2 regions of the Exiguobacterium sp. Leaf187 genome follow, and region 2 is predicted to be linked to the other one. Evidence: riboswitches for the same ligand, from Rfam matches in the RefSeq annotation. Region 2 holds a riboswitch; the other holds the start of a gene.

Region 1 (7,697 bases), on a different contig from region 2:
CACCGACTAGGAACGGCGTATCGGCGGAGAGTCCCATTTGTCGTGCGTAATCAGCGTTCAGTCCGGTACATGTCGTCGTCGTCGGTACGGGTTCCGATAAGTAGCTTGCATCGATCCCTGCGACGTGTAACGCGCCCGTATCCCAGCCTAATTCATGAATGTTGAAGAGACCGGTCGCTGAAGCGAGAGAGTGGTCGATGACATATCTGCCGAACAGTCTTTGGAACACGAATTCCTTGATCCCGACATATTTTTTCGTTTGAGCGTGGAGCTCCGGACGATCTTCGACGAGCCAACTGATTTTGCTGAGCGGTGACATCGGATGGATCGGTGTTCCGGTCCGGTGATAGATCGATAGACCATATTGTTCCTTGATCTTGTTCGACCATGCTTCACTCCGACTGTCTGCCCACGTGATGCAGGCAGTCAATGGTTGATGCTGTGCGTCCATTGCGATCAAGCTGTGCATAGCACTACTGAACGCGACGAACTTTGGTGGCATGATCGGATGACGTTTCGTGATCAAGCGGATCGATTCGAGTACAGCATCAAAAATTTCTTCCGGATCCTGCTCCGCCGTCGAGCGATTTGGTGTATGGAGCGGGTAACCGACGTTCGTTTGTCCGATGACCTCTCCTTTTGTCGTAAATAAGACCGCTTTCGTACTCGTCGTTCCGATATCGACGCCTAACATGTATTCAGTCATGTGAATCGACTCCTTTCGACATCATTTGTTGCGTTTTCCAGAGATCTTCGACTTCCTGGACGTCATCAAAGTTCTGATGTAAGGAAGCAACCATCCGTTCACGGTCCCCTGTCTCGATCGCTTCGATGTACAAGGCGTGGTTCGCGAGGATGCGTTCGAAGTCTTCGATGTCTTCCTCGAATCGTACCCGCATCGATAGGAGGATGAAACTTTCCATGACCGGTTTGAGATTTTGCCAAATCATGCTGACATATCCATGATCAATCGAGCGGATGATCGTTTCGTGAAACAGTACGTCCTGGAAGGAGAATTCATCGGCATCCTTGTATTTGATGGCAACTTTCATCATTTCGAGAATTTTACTGAGTTCACGGACGAGTTCTGCCCGTTCGATTTTGACGAGTCGTTCGAAGACGAACGTTTCAATGAGTAGCCGGACATCATAGATTTCCTGAATGTCGCGCTCAGACAAACCGACGACGACCGCTCCCATTCGTTCGAGACGAATCAATTGTTCGGATGCAAGGACCTTTAACGCATCACGGACGGGCGAGCGACTGACTGAAAAATCAGAGGCTAATTTGTTTTCGGATAAAATGGTACCGCTTTCAATCTTTCCTGAAATGATGCGCATCCGTAGCTCGTGTGCGACACGATCTCCAGCGGAAGCTTTTGCTAACCACTTCAAGGGGTATAACAGTTCTGACATGGAATCACCTGATTTCTAAAGTGAGTATACTTGTATACAAGTTAGTATAAACGTTTTTTTCTAAAATGCAAACGCTTAACTTACATTTTAGTGATTCAAGCAGGAATCAGGAAAATGGTTTCCGATATGTTAGGGTGAAGGAGTAAGTAACGAATCGATTAGTTAAAAAGGAGGTAATGCATATGCATGTTTTAGTCGTAGGTGCCGGAGCAGTTGGAGGTTATTTCGGGGGACGTCTTGCTGAGAAAGGGGAACAGGTGACATTCCTTGTTCGTCCGAAGCGCTATGAACAATTACAAAAGACAGGGTTACAGATCACTAGTCCTCATGGTGATGTTATGATCACGCCTCAGTTAGTGACACGAGACATGCGACTGAATCACACATTTGATGTCGTCTTACTTTCGACGAAAGCCTATCACTTGGATGATGTCCTACAGGATCTTGCGCCATTTGTTTCGAGCGAGACGTACATCATTCCTTTGTTGAACGGCATGCAGCATATACGACGGTTAACAGAAGTCTTCGGAGGAGATCGAGTACTGGGCGGGCTTTGCTTCATTGAATCGACGCTTGATGCAGAAGGGCGTATTGTACAGACAAGCCCGTCGCATCGGCTATTGTTTGGTTCACGAACCGGTAAACCAACAGCGCGTTTAGAGGAGATTGCAACACGTTTTGCGAAAGCGAAGGCACCGATGGCGTACTCGATGCATATCATGGATGACATGTGGCAAAAGTACCTCTTCATTTCGACATTTGCGGGCGTGACGACACTATTTCGCTCTGCCATCGGTCCAATTCGCAAGGACCCAATTGGTCATCAGATGATTCAAGACGTCATGAAGGAAGCGAAGCAAGCGATGGAAGAACAAGGCGCAGTCTTTAATGACGATGTAGAAGCGGTCTTGCTGAAGCAGATGCATGCAATGGAAGACACGATGAAATCGTCAATGTTACGGGACATGGAAAAGGGTCAGCCCGTCGAAGTGAAACATTTCTTTAGTACGTTGCTCGAAACACGCTCTTCACGTCATCTTCAACTGATTGAATCTAATTTATGGATCTATCAAAAAAATCGGGAAATGCCTGTTGACTGAATTATCTGCATTCTGATATGGTTAGGAACAATTACATACTTATCCAGAGAGGTGGAGGGACTGGCCCTATGAAACCTCAGCAACAGGTCGAAAGATACTGTGCTAATTCCTGCGGGTGCTGCACCCGATCGATAAGATTTCCGAATTGTCGACCGACGCATCCGTGAGGATGCGTTTTTTGTTTGAAATAGGTGGAACGAGGAGGAAATGGATTCATGAAAACGAGCGGAGCATTTCGACGCAAGATGGAATCACGTCATCTGATCATGCTGTCGTTAGGTGGTGTCATTGGAACAGGATTATTTTTAAGTACAGGTTATACGTTGGAACAAGCAGGACGTGTCGGAACGATTTTATCGTATTTGATCGGAGCCGTTGTCGTTTACTTAGTCATGTTAAGTCTCGGTGAACTCGCCGTGCACATGCCGGAAACCGGATCATTCCATAAGTACGCAACGAAGTACATTGGACCTGGCACCGGTTATACAGTAGCCTGGCTCTACTGGCTGACGTGGACGGTCGCCCTTGGTTCAGAATTCACGGCAGCAGGCATTTTGATGCAACGTTGGTTCCCATCGATTCCGGTTTGGGTGTTCAGTGCCTTATTCGCTGCGATGATCCTTGGTATCAACGTCTTGAAGGTTCGCGTGTTCGCTGAAGTCGAGTTTTGGTTCTCCGCCATTAAGGTCGTGACGATCATTGCGTTCATTTTACTTGGTGCGGGAGCGATCGTCGGCTTCATTCCACTGCAAGATGGTAGCCCAGCCCCATTCTTTTCTTCCTTAACGGAAGGTGGATTATTCCCAAATGGTGCTTTCGTCATCTTCATGACGATGCTTGCCGTGAATTTTGCTTACTCGGGAACGGAACTGATCGGTGTCGCAGCGGGTGAAGCAGTCGATCCGAAACGGACGATTCCGCTTGCGATCCGGACGACGATCTTGCGACTCGTCCTCTTCTTCGTCGGTACGATCATCGTGTTAGCCGTCTTATTGCCAACGGATGGGAAAGGTGTACTCGAAAGTCCGTTCGTCGCCGTGTTCGAACGGATCGGAATTCCCTACGCAGCAGACGTGATGAACTTCGTCATTTTGACAGCGATTTTGTCGGCAGCGAACTCTGGACTTTACGCCGCCTCTCGGATGCTCTGGTCGCTTGCGAACGAACGTATGATTCCACGCTTCTTCGCCCAAGTGACACCAAGTGGGGTTCCACTTCGAGCTGTATTGTTCAGCATGCTTGGCGGAGGACTTGCCTTGCTGTCTAGCATCTATGCAGCAGGGAGTGTCTATATCGCGCTCGTCTCGATTTCCGGTCTCGCTGTCGTCGTCGTTTGGATGAGTATCAGCATTGCTCAGTATCGCTTCCGGAAACAATTTCTCCGCGAAGGGCATACGGTCGACGAATTGGTCTATCGCACACCACTCTTTCCATTCGTGCCAATCGCCGCTTTCGTCGTCTGTTTGATTTCCCTGATTGGTATCGGATTTGATCCGACACAACGAATCGCCTTGTACTGTGGTATTCCATTCATCGTGATCTGTTATGTCGTACATGCGTTCACGAATTCTTCTCAGAAACGGAGTGTTGAAGATGTCCCGAATCAAAAATCCAGTTGATCAACGATTACAGGAAGTTCCCTTTCTCATTTTAGATGGTGCCCTTGCAACCGAACTTGAACAGAAGGGATTCGACCTGAACGATCCGCTTTGGTCAGCACGTCTCTTAATCGAAGCACCGGAACAAATCGAACACGTCCATCGTGACTACTTTGAAGTAGGTGCTGATGTTGCCATCACTTCAAGCTATCAAGCAAGTATCGAAGGGTTCAAGCAACGTCATATCACGACAGAGGAAGCACAGGCGCTGATTCGACAAACGGTCACCTTGGCGCAAAACGCACGCACGCGTAGCGGAAAGCGTGACGCATTAATCGCAGGATCAGTGGGTCCTTATGGTGCCTACTTAGCAGATGGTTCTGAGTATCGCGGTCATTATGGGGTGTCAGCAGATGTGCTAGAAGCCTTCCACAGACCACGGATCGAAGCATTGATTGAAGCGGGGGCTGATCTGCTGGCATTTGAGACGATTCCGTCGCTCGAGGAAGCTGTCGTGTTGTTCCGGATTCTCGAAGCGTATCCGGAAGTGTCTGCTTGGCTGACGTTCTCGCTTCAAGATGCGACACACATTAGTGAAGGAACGGCACTTGCGACGTGTATTGAAACGGTCGGACAACATCCACAGCTCGCAGCAATCGGTGCAAATTGTTTTCCGGCATCTTACGCGACCGACTTTATCCGTCACGTCAAGGCGTTGACGGATGTGCCAATCATCGTCTATCCGAACTCTGGTGAGGTCTATGATCCGGTCGCAAAAACGTGGTCAGGTACGAATCAGTGTACATCGTTCCAAACCGTCGCGAAGACATGGTATGAGGCAGGGGCACGATTGATCGGTGGTTGTTGCCGAACGTCACCTGAACATATCGCACAAATTCGTTCGGTTTGTCAGGTTTCTCATACATCATGAATAATGATGAAAAAACGGACGCGAAATCGATTGATTTCGCGTCCGTTCCTTTAAATGGTGTGATTTCGTTACCGCTCGCGCAAGGCACGGTTGAATTGTTGCAATAGACGTCCAAAATCTTCGGCATCATCCGATGGCCAGTCCGTCAGTAGACGTTCGATGCTCGCGAGGCGCGCTGTCCGGTAAATCGTGAGCTCTTCTTGTCCTTTATCCGTAATATGATAGAAGAAGGCACGACCATCTGTCGGATCTTTTACTTTTTCCACAAGTTGCTTCTGATCGAGCGCTGCAGCTTGGCGACTGACGGTCGAGACATCAAGCTGGAGTTCACGAGCAAGTGTTTTGACACCGACGTTGCCGGAATCCGCTAGTTGTCGCAGTAAAAGGTAGGAAGCACGATCCAAATTACGATTGTCTGCCGTCGCTGTCGTCAAGCGCCGGATCAGAATTGCTAACTCTAATTCAATGGTTTCGAGTGCTTGTTGAGACATCGGGTATCTCCCCTTTCAATAAGGTCTCTCTGTCCCTCATGATTACCCAATGTGGATAAGCTGTCAATGCGAAAAGCAGGAGGCTTGACAGAGTTGTAGTTGTATTATACAATCATTTTTGTTCTTTTAATTGTATCATACAACTTTTTCATATGAGAAACGAACGACAAAGGAGAATTCAGATGAAAGCTTATGAGTCGATGAAACAAGAGGTCATCACAGTAAACGATACAGATCTGATTCGTACGGTCATCGAACGATTCATTCAATCTGGTATTAGCGGCGTACCTGTCATTAATGCTGAGCAAGAGGTCGTCGGGTATATCAGTGACGGAGATATCATGCGCGCGATTGGAAAACACAAGGACATCATCGTCGATACATTCTTATATGTAGATGTCATCAAAGGAGACGAAGAAGATTACGAAGATCGGATTCGTCATATCTTGAATCGACCTGTCATGGAACTGGCACGTCGGAAAGTCGTAACAGCGGACGCTGAAACAGAAATAGAAGAGATTGCGGCGACACTTGGCGCAAAACGGATCAAAAAGCTTCCGATCCTGAAAGCAGGACGGCTTGTTGGGATCATTAGTCGAGGCGACGTCATTCGCCATTCGTTTAAACAGTTCATGTAACACATTCAATAGAAAGAAGGGACACTATGGCACTTGCTGAAAAAACAACGACGCTTGAGCCGGAAACGGTATTAGCAGAAAGTAAACAGGGATTATTCCATCAACCGGTTGCTGTTTGGGCAGTCTTTTTCGCCAGTATTACAGCATTCATGGGAATGGGTCTCGTCAATCCCGTCTTACCGACGATTGCCGAGAATTTAGAAGCGTCAAAAAGTGAAGTAACGCTCTTATTTACAAGTTATAACGCCGTCATGGCATTCGCGATGTTAATTACAGGCGCGATCTCATCACGGATTGGTCAAAAAGGAACATTGATGCTCGGGATTGCCGTCATCGCAACCGTTGCTGGTTTTGCTTCACAAGCAGACAGCATTTGGACGCTCGTCGCGTTACGCGGTGGATGGGGACTTGGGAACGCTTTGTTCGTCGCAACCGCACTGGCTGCGATCGTTTCGCTGTCGTCAGGCGGAACAGCAAAAGCCATCATTTTGTATGAAGCAGCCGTTGGTCTTGGGATTTCGATTGGACCGCTATTAGGCGGAACACTCGGTTCGATCACATGGCGCGCACCATTCATGGGTGTTGCGACAATCATGGTCATCGCGTTTCTCGTCTTGCTCTTCTTGATGCCAAAACCAGCAGCATCTGCAGCACCGAAACAGAAGTTATCATTAAAAGCACCGTTCCAAGCGATGAAGCATCGTTCGCTCTTGACGCTCGGAATCGTAGCGGCACTTTATAACGTTGGGTTCTTTACGATCATGGCCTATGCACCATTCGTCATGAAACTACCAGCGCAAGGACTCGGATTCGTTTTCCTCGGCTGGGGAATGTTGCTTGCGATCACATCGGTCTTAACGGCTCCGAAACTGAAACAATGGTTCGGAACAATCAAAGCGATGGTCATGATGTTGATCATATTCGCAATCTTGCTTCTGTTAATGGGGATCTTTACGGAAACACCAGCCGTCGTCATCGTCTGTGTCATTTTGGCGGGAGCCGTGCTTGGGAATAACAACACGCTCATCACGACAGCTGTCATGGACGCAGCACCTGTTGAACGTTCGACAGCATCTGCGGCATACAGTTTCCTACGTTTTCTCGGGGCAGCCATTGCGCCATTCATGGCCGGTAAATTGGCTGAAATCTTCAACGCAAACTTACCGTTTTATGTCGGAAGTGGCTTTGTCCTCTTATCCGTCATCATCATCGGGGTCAATCTCAAACACATTCGCCATATCGATCGGACAGAAGGCGGACATTAATTTCAAAAAACAGCCGAAGCGAATCCGCTTCGGCTGTTTTTGATTGAAATCAAGACGGGTACATGTCTCTTAACGTGCGAATCGAGTGCTCAATCATTTCCCGAAGGACGTTTAAATCGATGTCAGTCAGTCGTTTTACGTAGAGGCAGGATTTACCACGTCGATGCGTACCAAGAGTGGCAAGCAGTCGTTCCGATACATCGTCTTCACCAAGCGCGAGGTAAAGGACGAGGTTCGTCTTGCGCGGAGAAAAGCCAAC
Region 2 (7,697 bases):
GGATTGAGTTCGATGTTATAGTAGCCGACCTCTTCGTCTTTGATCGCGAAGACGCCATGACCGCTGACGATGAAACGAACTTCATCATCCGTATGGTGATGTTCTTTCTGGAAGTTGACGAGCAACTCATCCAGGTTCGGTGTCGTATCCGAAAGTGAGATGATATCAGCTGTCTGATACCCACGACGTTCTGATACGTCTTTGATTTCTGGAGCGAACGTATCGAGAATCGTTTGTTTGTCTGCATCCGTCAGTGTGAAGTTCTCAACGAGAGGCGCTGGAAGTTTCGAAACGTCCCATTGTTCGTAAAGAACGCCGCGTGACGCAAGGAAGTCAGCGACTTCCGTTTGATCCGTATACCGTGTGTTTGTTTCTTGGAATAAGACTGTTGCCATGAGATGATTCCTCCTTTTAATGAATGGATTGACGGCATGATTGCAACGTCAACGTGTAATTGAATAAAAACTCGAAGGCTTCGAGGTGTTTCTTTGCTTCAAAGGCGGTCGGTGCCCAGACCGTGATTCCGTGATTGCGGATCAGGACGGCACCACTGTCTGCTGTGACATGAGGTGCAAAAGCAGCGGCAAGCGTCGGAATGTCCGCATGATTCGGAATGATCGGTACCGTGACCGTCGCATCCTCTTCCCAGTGTCCGAGTGCCTTGATGATTTCTTGACCGGAAAAGGTGATGCTGCCTTGATCGCCATAGAGTTCCGAAATCACATTGTTCGCAATCGTATGGACATGCAGGGAACAACCGGCGTCCGTTCGATTGAACACTTCGACATGGAGCAATGTCTCAGCAGAAGGACGCCCGGATTGCTCACCGATCAATTGACCGGTCGCATCGACATGAACGAAGTCGTCAGGAGTCGTCTGCCGTTTATCTTTTCCGCTTGCCGTCACAAGGAATTCAACCGGGACACCGGATGTCCGAATGGCGAGATTGCCACTCGTACCAGGGAACCAATCGCGAGCCGCAAGCTCTTGTTTGATGGCGCGTAGCTCTTCATAGCGTCGCATGAATGTCATGTTGTCACCTCCGCTCGTGTTAAATCATGAACGATATCATGGAACGTCTCAAACGGTGTATAGGCGATATCGTTCTCTTCACACAACGTGATCAGATAATCACGGGCATAGACACGATCCGCTTGTTTTGCGAGTTCGAAGTCCGTCACCGAGTCGCCGATGACGATGATGACGTCACCGTCTTTACGTAGTGTCCGAGCAACGGACGTTTTACAACAGCCGCACCCGTTCGTGCAATGGGTATCGCAGGCGTGTGGCCAATCGATATGAACGAATGGACCGTCAAAATTTGCGACATTGCAATAGATGCGCTCCTGCTCAAGGAATGGCGCTAAGATCGGTTCGACGAAAAAGTCCATTCCGCCGCTGACGATCGAGAAATCGATGTCTTGACGACGACTGTACTGAAGCAACTCCGAAAATCCGTCGCGAATGACGGCGCGCTCCAGTAAAAAGTCAAGATAGGACGCTTTCCCATCAGATGGCAGAAGTGCGAACATTTGCCCGACACCACTTTGAATCGATAACGTCCGGTCGAGTACACCGTGTTTCAACGGTTCGAAGTCGCTCGCTGGCGCAAATGCCTGCATGAGTGCGATGATATTATCCTGTGTCGTCACGGTACCGTCGAAGTCACAAAGAATCCGTACGGTCATGACTTGATCCCCCAAGCGTCGAGGGCGATCCGTAATTCTTCATGACGCGATGCTGCCGTCGATAGGGATTCATTTGCGAGTGCCGCATCGAGTGCCTGACGGAAAGCGGTGACACCAGCCGCAGCACCTTGCGGATGACCATGTACGCCGCCACCGGCGTTGATGACGGAATCGATCCCGAAGTCCCGTACGAGTTGAGCGACGAGTCCAGGATGAATACCGGCTGAAGGAACCGGGAAGGTCGATTTCGTCTGACCGAGACGGGTCGCTTCGACCGCGATACCACGGGCGACATCCTTTGGCAAAGCGACATTGCCGTAAGGCGACGGGAATAGCGTCAAGTCTGCTCCAGCAGCACGCGGTAATGTGCCAAGTAAGACAGGAGCTGCGACTCCGTGATTCGGGCTAGCGATCAACGCACCGCTATAGGCCGGATGATTGAAGATTGGGACGTTGATTTCCGGATCACTTGCCAGTTCGCGTAAGACGTCGAGTCCGTATGTGAAGGTATTCAGCAAGAAAGCGGTCGCTCCAGCGTCAATCAATCGCTTGGCTTTATCCTTGAGCGTAAAGACGGGACCGCTGAGTGTGATTGCATATAACGCGCGTTTACCGGTCCGGTGGAAGTGAGCGTCGATGACCTCACGTCCAATTCGTGCCCGGTCAATCGTTGGTGTCAATGGATTGTCGTATAGGATCTCATCGTCCTTGACGAGATCAATCCCACCAGCGAGTTGTCCTTCGAGTTGATCACGAAGAAACGATAAATCGCGTCCGATGACTCCTTTGAAGATGCTCATTAATAATGGGCGATCTTCGACACCGATCAAGGAACGGACCCCTTCAATCCCGAATTTCGCACCTGGAAAGTCCGACGTAAATGTATCGGGTAGTAGCAATTCCGTTAATTTGATTTCACCGTCGAGTGAGAGTTTCCCGAAGACGGTCGTCAGAATCGCAGAAAAGTCGCGCGACACGTTATGTTCCGGATAACGAATCGTGATATATCCTTTGCCATCGCGCTCTTCGGTATGTACGACTTCCCCTTTGAACGAGGCGAGTTGTTGTTGTTCGAGATGATTCAGTTCCGTCCAAGAACCGACTGTCAGACCAAGCGCGAGTTGTTCAGCGCGCTGCTCGAGTCGATCACGGGCAGTCAATTGATAAGTAGCAGTGATATAAGCCATGTCTTTCCTCCTTCAACAAAAAAATGGTCTCTCGTCAGCGACAAGAGACCATGAATGATTCGAACGTGGACTCTTATCTGTCAGCTTAGTAGCTGCAAGAATTAGCACCGTGCCAAAAGGTCGGTTGCTGCGACATCGTAGGGCTTGTCCCTCCGTCTGCTCTTGATAAGAATTGGATGAAATTGTGAAATCTAATTGCAATTTTTACATGAGAATCGTGACTTGTCAAACTATTTTTAGAAAATTTATTTTTTTGGAAATACTCTTTCTATAGATGACTTAAAAATGATGTCCGTTTCTGCTTGATTTCGATTTGACAGCGAGGAAGTCGATTGCGTAAGATTCAAATCAATATCACACACGACAACTACATACGACTCTTATCGCGAGTTGGCAGAGGGAATTGGCCCGATGACGCCGCAGCAACCGACCACTAGGCACGGTGCTACATCCAACAGACGTTTCGTCTGAGAGATAAGAGGACGCAGTGACTTTTCTGCGCCTCTTTTCGATGACGAAAAGAGGCGCTTTTTCGTGTATCACATAGGGGGAAACTGAGATGACATATAAAGCATTCACAGAACAGGACGCGATTGATCGTGTTCGGACATTAGGACTGATCGGCGATGGAGCCGTCGAAGCAGAAGAGATTGGCGACGGGAACCTCAACCTCGTCTTTCGGATTCGAGAAGGCGAACATCGCTTGATTTTAAAACAAGCATTACCATATGCGAAGGTCGTCGGGGAGAGCTGGCCGTTATCGCTCGAACGAGCGTGGATCGAGCAATCCGCACTCCGTGAATTCGCGCGACATGCCGTACCGTTCGTACCACGTGTTTTTCATGCTAGTCACGAAGAGGCGTATACGGTCATGGAAGATCTTTCACATTTGACGATCGTTCGAAGCGGTTTACTCGCAGGTGAACAGTATCCGTTGCTTGCGGAACATATCGGTTCTTATCTCGCTCGGACGTTATTCCATACATCGGACTTTGCGCTTGGTCCGGTTGAAAAGAAACGTGTCGCCCGAACGTACTACAATCCAGACTTGTGCGACATCACGGAAAAATTAATCTTCACGGATCCGTTTCATGACGCGGAGACGAACGAGATTGAAGCCGGACTCGAAGAAGAGGTGGCACGTCTATGGGCAGACGATGAGTTGAAACGCGAAGTCGCAAAACTCGAAGCGCTCTTCATCACGAAAGGAGATGCATTGCTGCACGGCGATCTACATACAGGAAGCATCTTCGCCTCAGCGACGGAAACGAAAGTCATCGATCCTGAATTCGCCTTTTATGGTCCATTTGGATTCGATGTCGGACAGTTCATCGCCCACTTATTCTTCGCGGCATATCCGGATTACCCTACACGACGTGACGCCCGAATCAAGGATATCGATACGTTCTGGCTGACGTTCGCTTCAACGTTCCGTGCCTTATGGGAACGGGAAGCCGTCGAACCGTTCCAGGCACCAGGACTCGTCGATGATGTACTGAGCACGATCTTGCAGGATGCCCTTGGCTTCGCCGGTTGCGAATTGATTCGGCGGACGATCGGTCTAGCACTGGTCGCTGATTTAGAATCAATCAATTCAACGACGGAACGCTTAGAGCGGAAACGTCACGCTCTCCGTCTAGGAACAGCGTTAATCAAACGCCGTACAGAATGTCGGACATTCGATGATTTACGAAACTTTGACGTAACGGAGGAACTTAGCCGATGACTACATTCGTTCAAAGTATCCGTTACGAAGACCGTGTCTTGACGATTCTCGATCAGACACGTCTACCGCAGGAAGAGCACTATGAAGTCATTGCTGATCTCGCGCAAGCCGTTGAGGCGATTAAACAACTGCGCGTTCGGGGCGCACCTGCGATCAGTTTATTTGGGGGATTCGTGCTCGTTCAAGAAGCATACCGGTTTGAAGCGGCGCTTCCGGTCTACAAGCAAGCCTTGCTTGAGACATCGGCGACGTTACTCGCGACACGACCGACGGCCGTCAACTTGCGAAATGTCCTCGATCAATTGAATCCAATCATTCAAGACGGGACGTCGGTAGAAGAGATTCGCGAACGGTTGGAAAAACGGACGGTCGCTTTATACGACCAGGATGCGCAGACGTCACGTCAAATCGGGATTCATGCACTGGAATTATTCCAGTCAGGCGACCGGATTCTAACAATTTGTAATGCTGGATCGATTGCGACCGCTGCTTATGGAACAGCACTTGCGCCGTTCTACATCGCAAAAGAACGCGGCATTGAATTATCCGTTTTTGCGAGTGAGACGCGACCGTTACTGCAGGGAGCACGATTGACGACATGGGAGCTTCAACGTGCCGGGATCGATGTCACGTTAATTACGGACAACATGGTCGCCCATACGCTGAAAGAAAAACAGATCGATGCGATCATCGTCGGTGCCGACCGCATTACACGAAACGGAGATACCGCGAATAAAATCGGGACGTTCCAATTAGCATTGCTCGCGCAAGCTTTTGGTATTCCGTTTTACGTCGCAGCACCGCTCTCGACGTTCGACTTCTCGCTCGTTTCCGGAGACGCGATCGAAATCGAAGAACGTGATCCGCAAGAAGTGACGACTGTCCAAGGTGTCGCGACAGCACCGGAAGGCGTCGCTGTCTTCAATCCGGCGTTTGATGTCACACCACACACATTCATCACGGGCATCATCACCGAACTTGGTGTCATCACGCAACCGAATGAAGAAACGATTGAACAATTAACAGGGCTTCAACCCCTCGGATAAGGAGATATGTCATGAAAAAACTAGCTTACGCCGTCCTAGCACCGGCACTGTTACTAGCGGCTTGTGCGAATGGAGAAGCCACGACGACGAAGGTCGTTAAGGATGTACCAAAAGGGGTTCAATCAGACGTCAAGATCGCCGTGATCCGCAACCTAGCATCGGACGACCATACGAAACAATTCCTTGATGGCGCACGAAGTGAAGGCGAAGCGCTTGGCTTTAAAGTCAGCACGTTCATTTCGGAAGGTAACGACGTCAAGTTCAAGGAGCTTGTCGCGCAAGCGATTCAGCAAGATTATGATGGGCTCATCATCTCGCATGGTAAGGAAGACTACGCCTATGACATGATTAAACCAGCGGTCGACAAAGGGCTGAAGGTCGTGACGTTCGATACGGTCACGAAGAAAAAAGGAACGGCGTTAAAAGGTGTGACGGAAACGTTCCAAAACGATCATCAACTCGCGAAGCTATCGCTTGATGAAGTGACGAAGGTGACGGACAAAAAGCCAGTCCGTGTCATCAAACTTTGGTTCGGACCAGGTTTTGCCCCGCTCGATCGTCGTCAGGAAATCTATAAGACGTACGAAGCAGACGGTAAAATCAAAACGCTTGAGACAGTTGGACCGACAAATTTCCAAGATGTCCAAGGGGATATCGCAACGAAGATGAATGCGATTCTCGCGAAATATCCGAAAGGAAGCATTGATGCGGTTTGGGGAGCGTGGGACGAAGTCGCAAAAGGGGCTTACAAATCGCTCAAGGATAATAAACGTCAAGAAATCCCGCTAATCTCGATCGATGTCTCGAATCAGGATATCAACCTGATGCGTGAAAAAGGCAGTAACTGGGTCTCGACGAGTGCGGTGGATCCATTCTTGATTGGACAAACGGACATGCGATTACTGGCTAAGAAAATCGCTGGCGAGAAGACACCGGATAGCTTTGATCTCGACGCGAAACTCGTGGAGCAGAAGGCGTTGAAGCAGGACACGACGATGTACAATCTCGATACGATCATCAAAGGATGGAGTACATCGGACAAATTCAATGAACCGTGGATGGACCGGTTGCGTGACGTCCATAAGAAACAATGACGTCTACCAATCATCACTTGAAGATGACCGGGATTTCACTGGCGTTTCCGGGAGTGCAAGCCTTAAAACAAGTCTCGTTTGAAGTGAAATCCGGTGAAATCCACGCGCTTGTCGGTGCGAATGGTGCCGGTAAGTCGACGTTGATGAAAGTCTTATCCGGAGCGGAAACAGCGGACGAAGGAACGATCCGTCTCGACGGGAAGGAGTTGACCATCACGTCACCGCGTGATGCGAAACAGATTGGAATCGACCTCGTCCAACAAGAGGTCGATGTGGCGCTTGTCCCGTATTTGACGGTCGCTGAGAATATCTGTCTCGATCTGTTGACGGACGGAACGATGACTGGCTTCGTATCCCAACGCCGTTACATACAGCGTGCCAAAGAAGCGTTAGCAACATTACAGGCGGATATTTCCGTCAAGACACGTGTCGAGGAGTTGCGGCTTGCTGAAAAGCAACTCGTACTGATTGCTCGCGCCCTCGTCCAAGAACGCCGTTTTTTGATTTTAGATGAACCAACGGCACCGCTCAGTCAGGCGGAAACAAGCCATCTCTTTTCAGTCGTGCGTCGTTTAGCCGAACGGGGGCTTGGGATCATCTTCATCTCGCATCGTTTACAGGAACTATATGAGATTTGCGACTCCATCTCGGTCATGCGCGACGGTCAACTCATCTCGCGACATCTTTTGACAGACATCACGAAGGAAGATGTCGTTGAGCAAATGCTTGGGCGTCAGCTTACGTCTGTTGCGAAAACGTCACAGGTAAATGCAACGAACGTACTGACGGTCGAGAGTGCTGCGAATGCGGACGTCCACGATATCTCCTTGACGGTTCAAGCAGGTGAAGTCGTTGGTATCGCGGGTCTTGTCGGTGCCGGTAAAACGGAATTATGCAAAGCATTGTTCGGTGATCGTCCGTTTCAGGAAGGGGAGGTTCGGATAGGTGGAAAAGCC

The links. Region 2 has a riboswitch for S-adenosylmethionine ahead of mtnK (S-methyl-5-thioribose kinase). Riboswitches for the same ligand answer to the same signal wherever they lie in the genome.
Positions count from the first base shown of each region.
Region 1: linked by a shared signal. The riboswitch ahead of ASF99_RS15000 (amino acid permease) and the one ahead of mtnK (S-methyl-5-thioribose kinase) in region 2 are both predicted to bind S-adenosylmethionine.

Region 1 is NZ_LMPR01000011.1:185,337-193,033, reverse strand. It holds gene gntK (gluconokinase) at 1-706, opposite strand, end outside; gene ASF99_RS15010 (GntR family transcriptional regulator) at 699-1,415, opposite strand; gene ASF99_RS15005 (ketopantoate reductase family protein) at 1,598-2,515, shown strand; SAM riboswitch class I at 2,552-2,653, shown strand; gene ASF99_RS15000 (amino acid permease) at 2,731-4,134, shown strand; gene mmuM (homocysteine S-methyltransferase) at 4,109-5,044, shown strand; gene ASF99_RS14990 (MarR family winged helix-turn-helix transcriptional regulator) at 5,113-5,535, opposite strand; gene ASF99_RS14985 (CBS domain-containing protein) at 5,718-6,173, shown strand; gene ASF99_RS14980 (MFS transporter) at 6,200-7,438, shown strand; gene ASF99_RS14975 (DUF1801 domain-containing protein) at 7,488-7,697, opposite strand, start outside.
Region 2 is NZ_LMPR01000014.1:84,832-92,528, forward strand. It holds gene ASF99_RS16835 (1,2-dihydroxy-3-keto-5-methylthiopentene dioxygenase) at 1-395, opposite strand, end outside; gene ASF99_RS16840 (methylthioribulose 1-phosphate dehydratase) at 412-1,032, opposite strand; gene ASF99_RS16845 (2-hydroxy-3-keto-5-methylthiopentenyl-1-phosphate phosphatase) at 1,029-1,688, opposite strand; gene ASF99_RS16850 (2,3-diketo-5-methylthiopentyl-1-phosphate enolase) at 1,685-2,875, opposite strand; SAM riboswitch class I at 2,946-3,047, opposite strand; SAM riboswitch class I at 3,253-3,356, shown strand; gene mtnK (S-methyl-5-thioribose kinase) at 3,435-4,601, shown strand; gene mtnA (S-methyl-5-thioribose-1-phosphate isomerase) at 4,598-5,647, shown strand; gene ASF99_RS16865 (sugar ABC transporter substrate-binding protein) at 5,659-6,741, shown strand; gene ASF99_RS16870 (sugar ABC transporter ATP-binding protein) at 6,738-7,697, shown strand, end outside.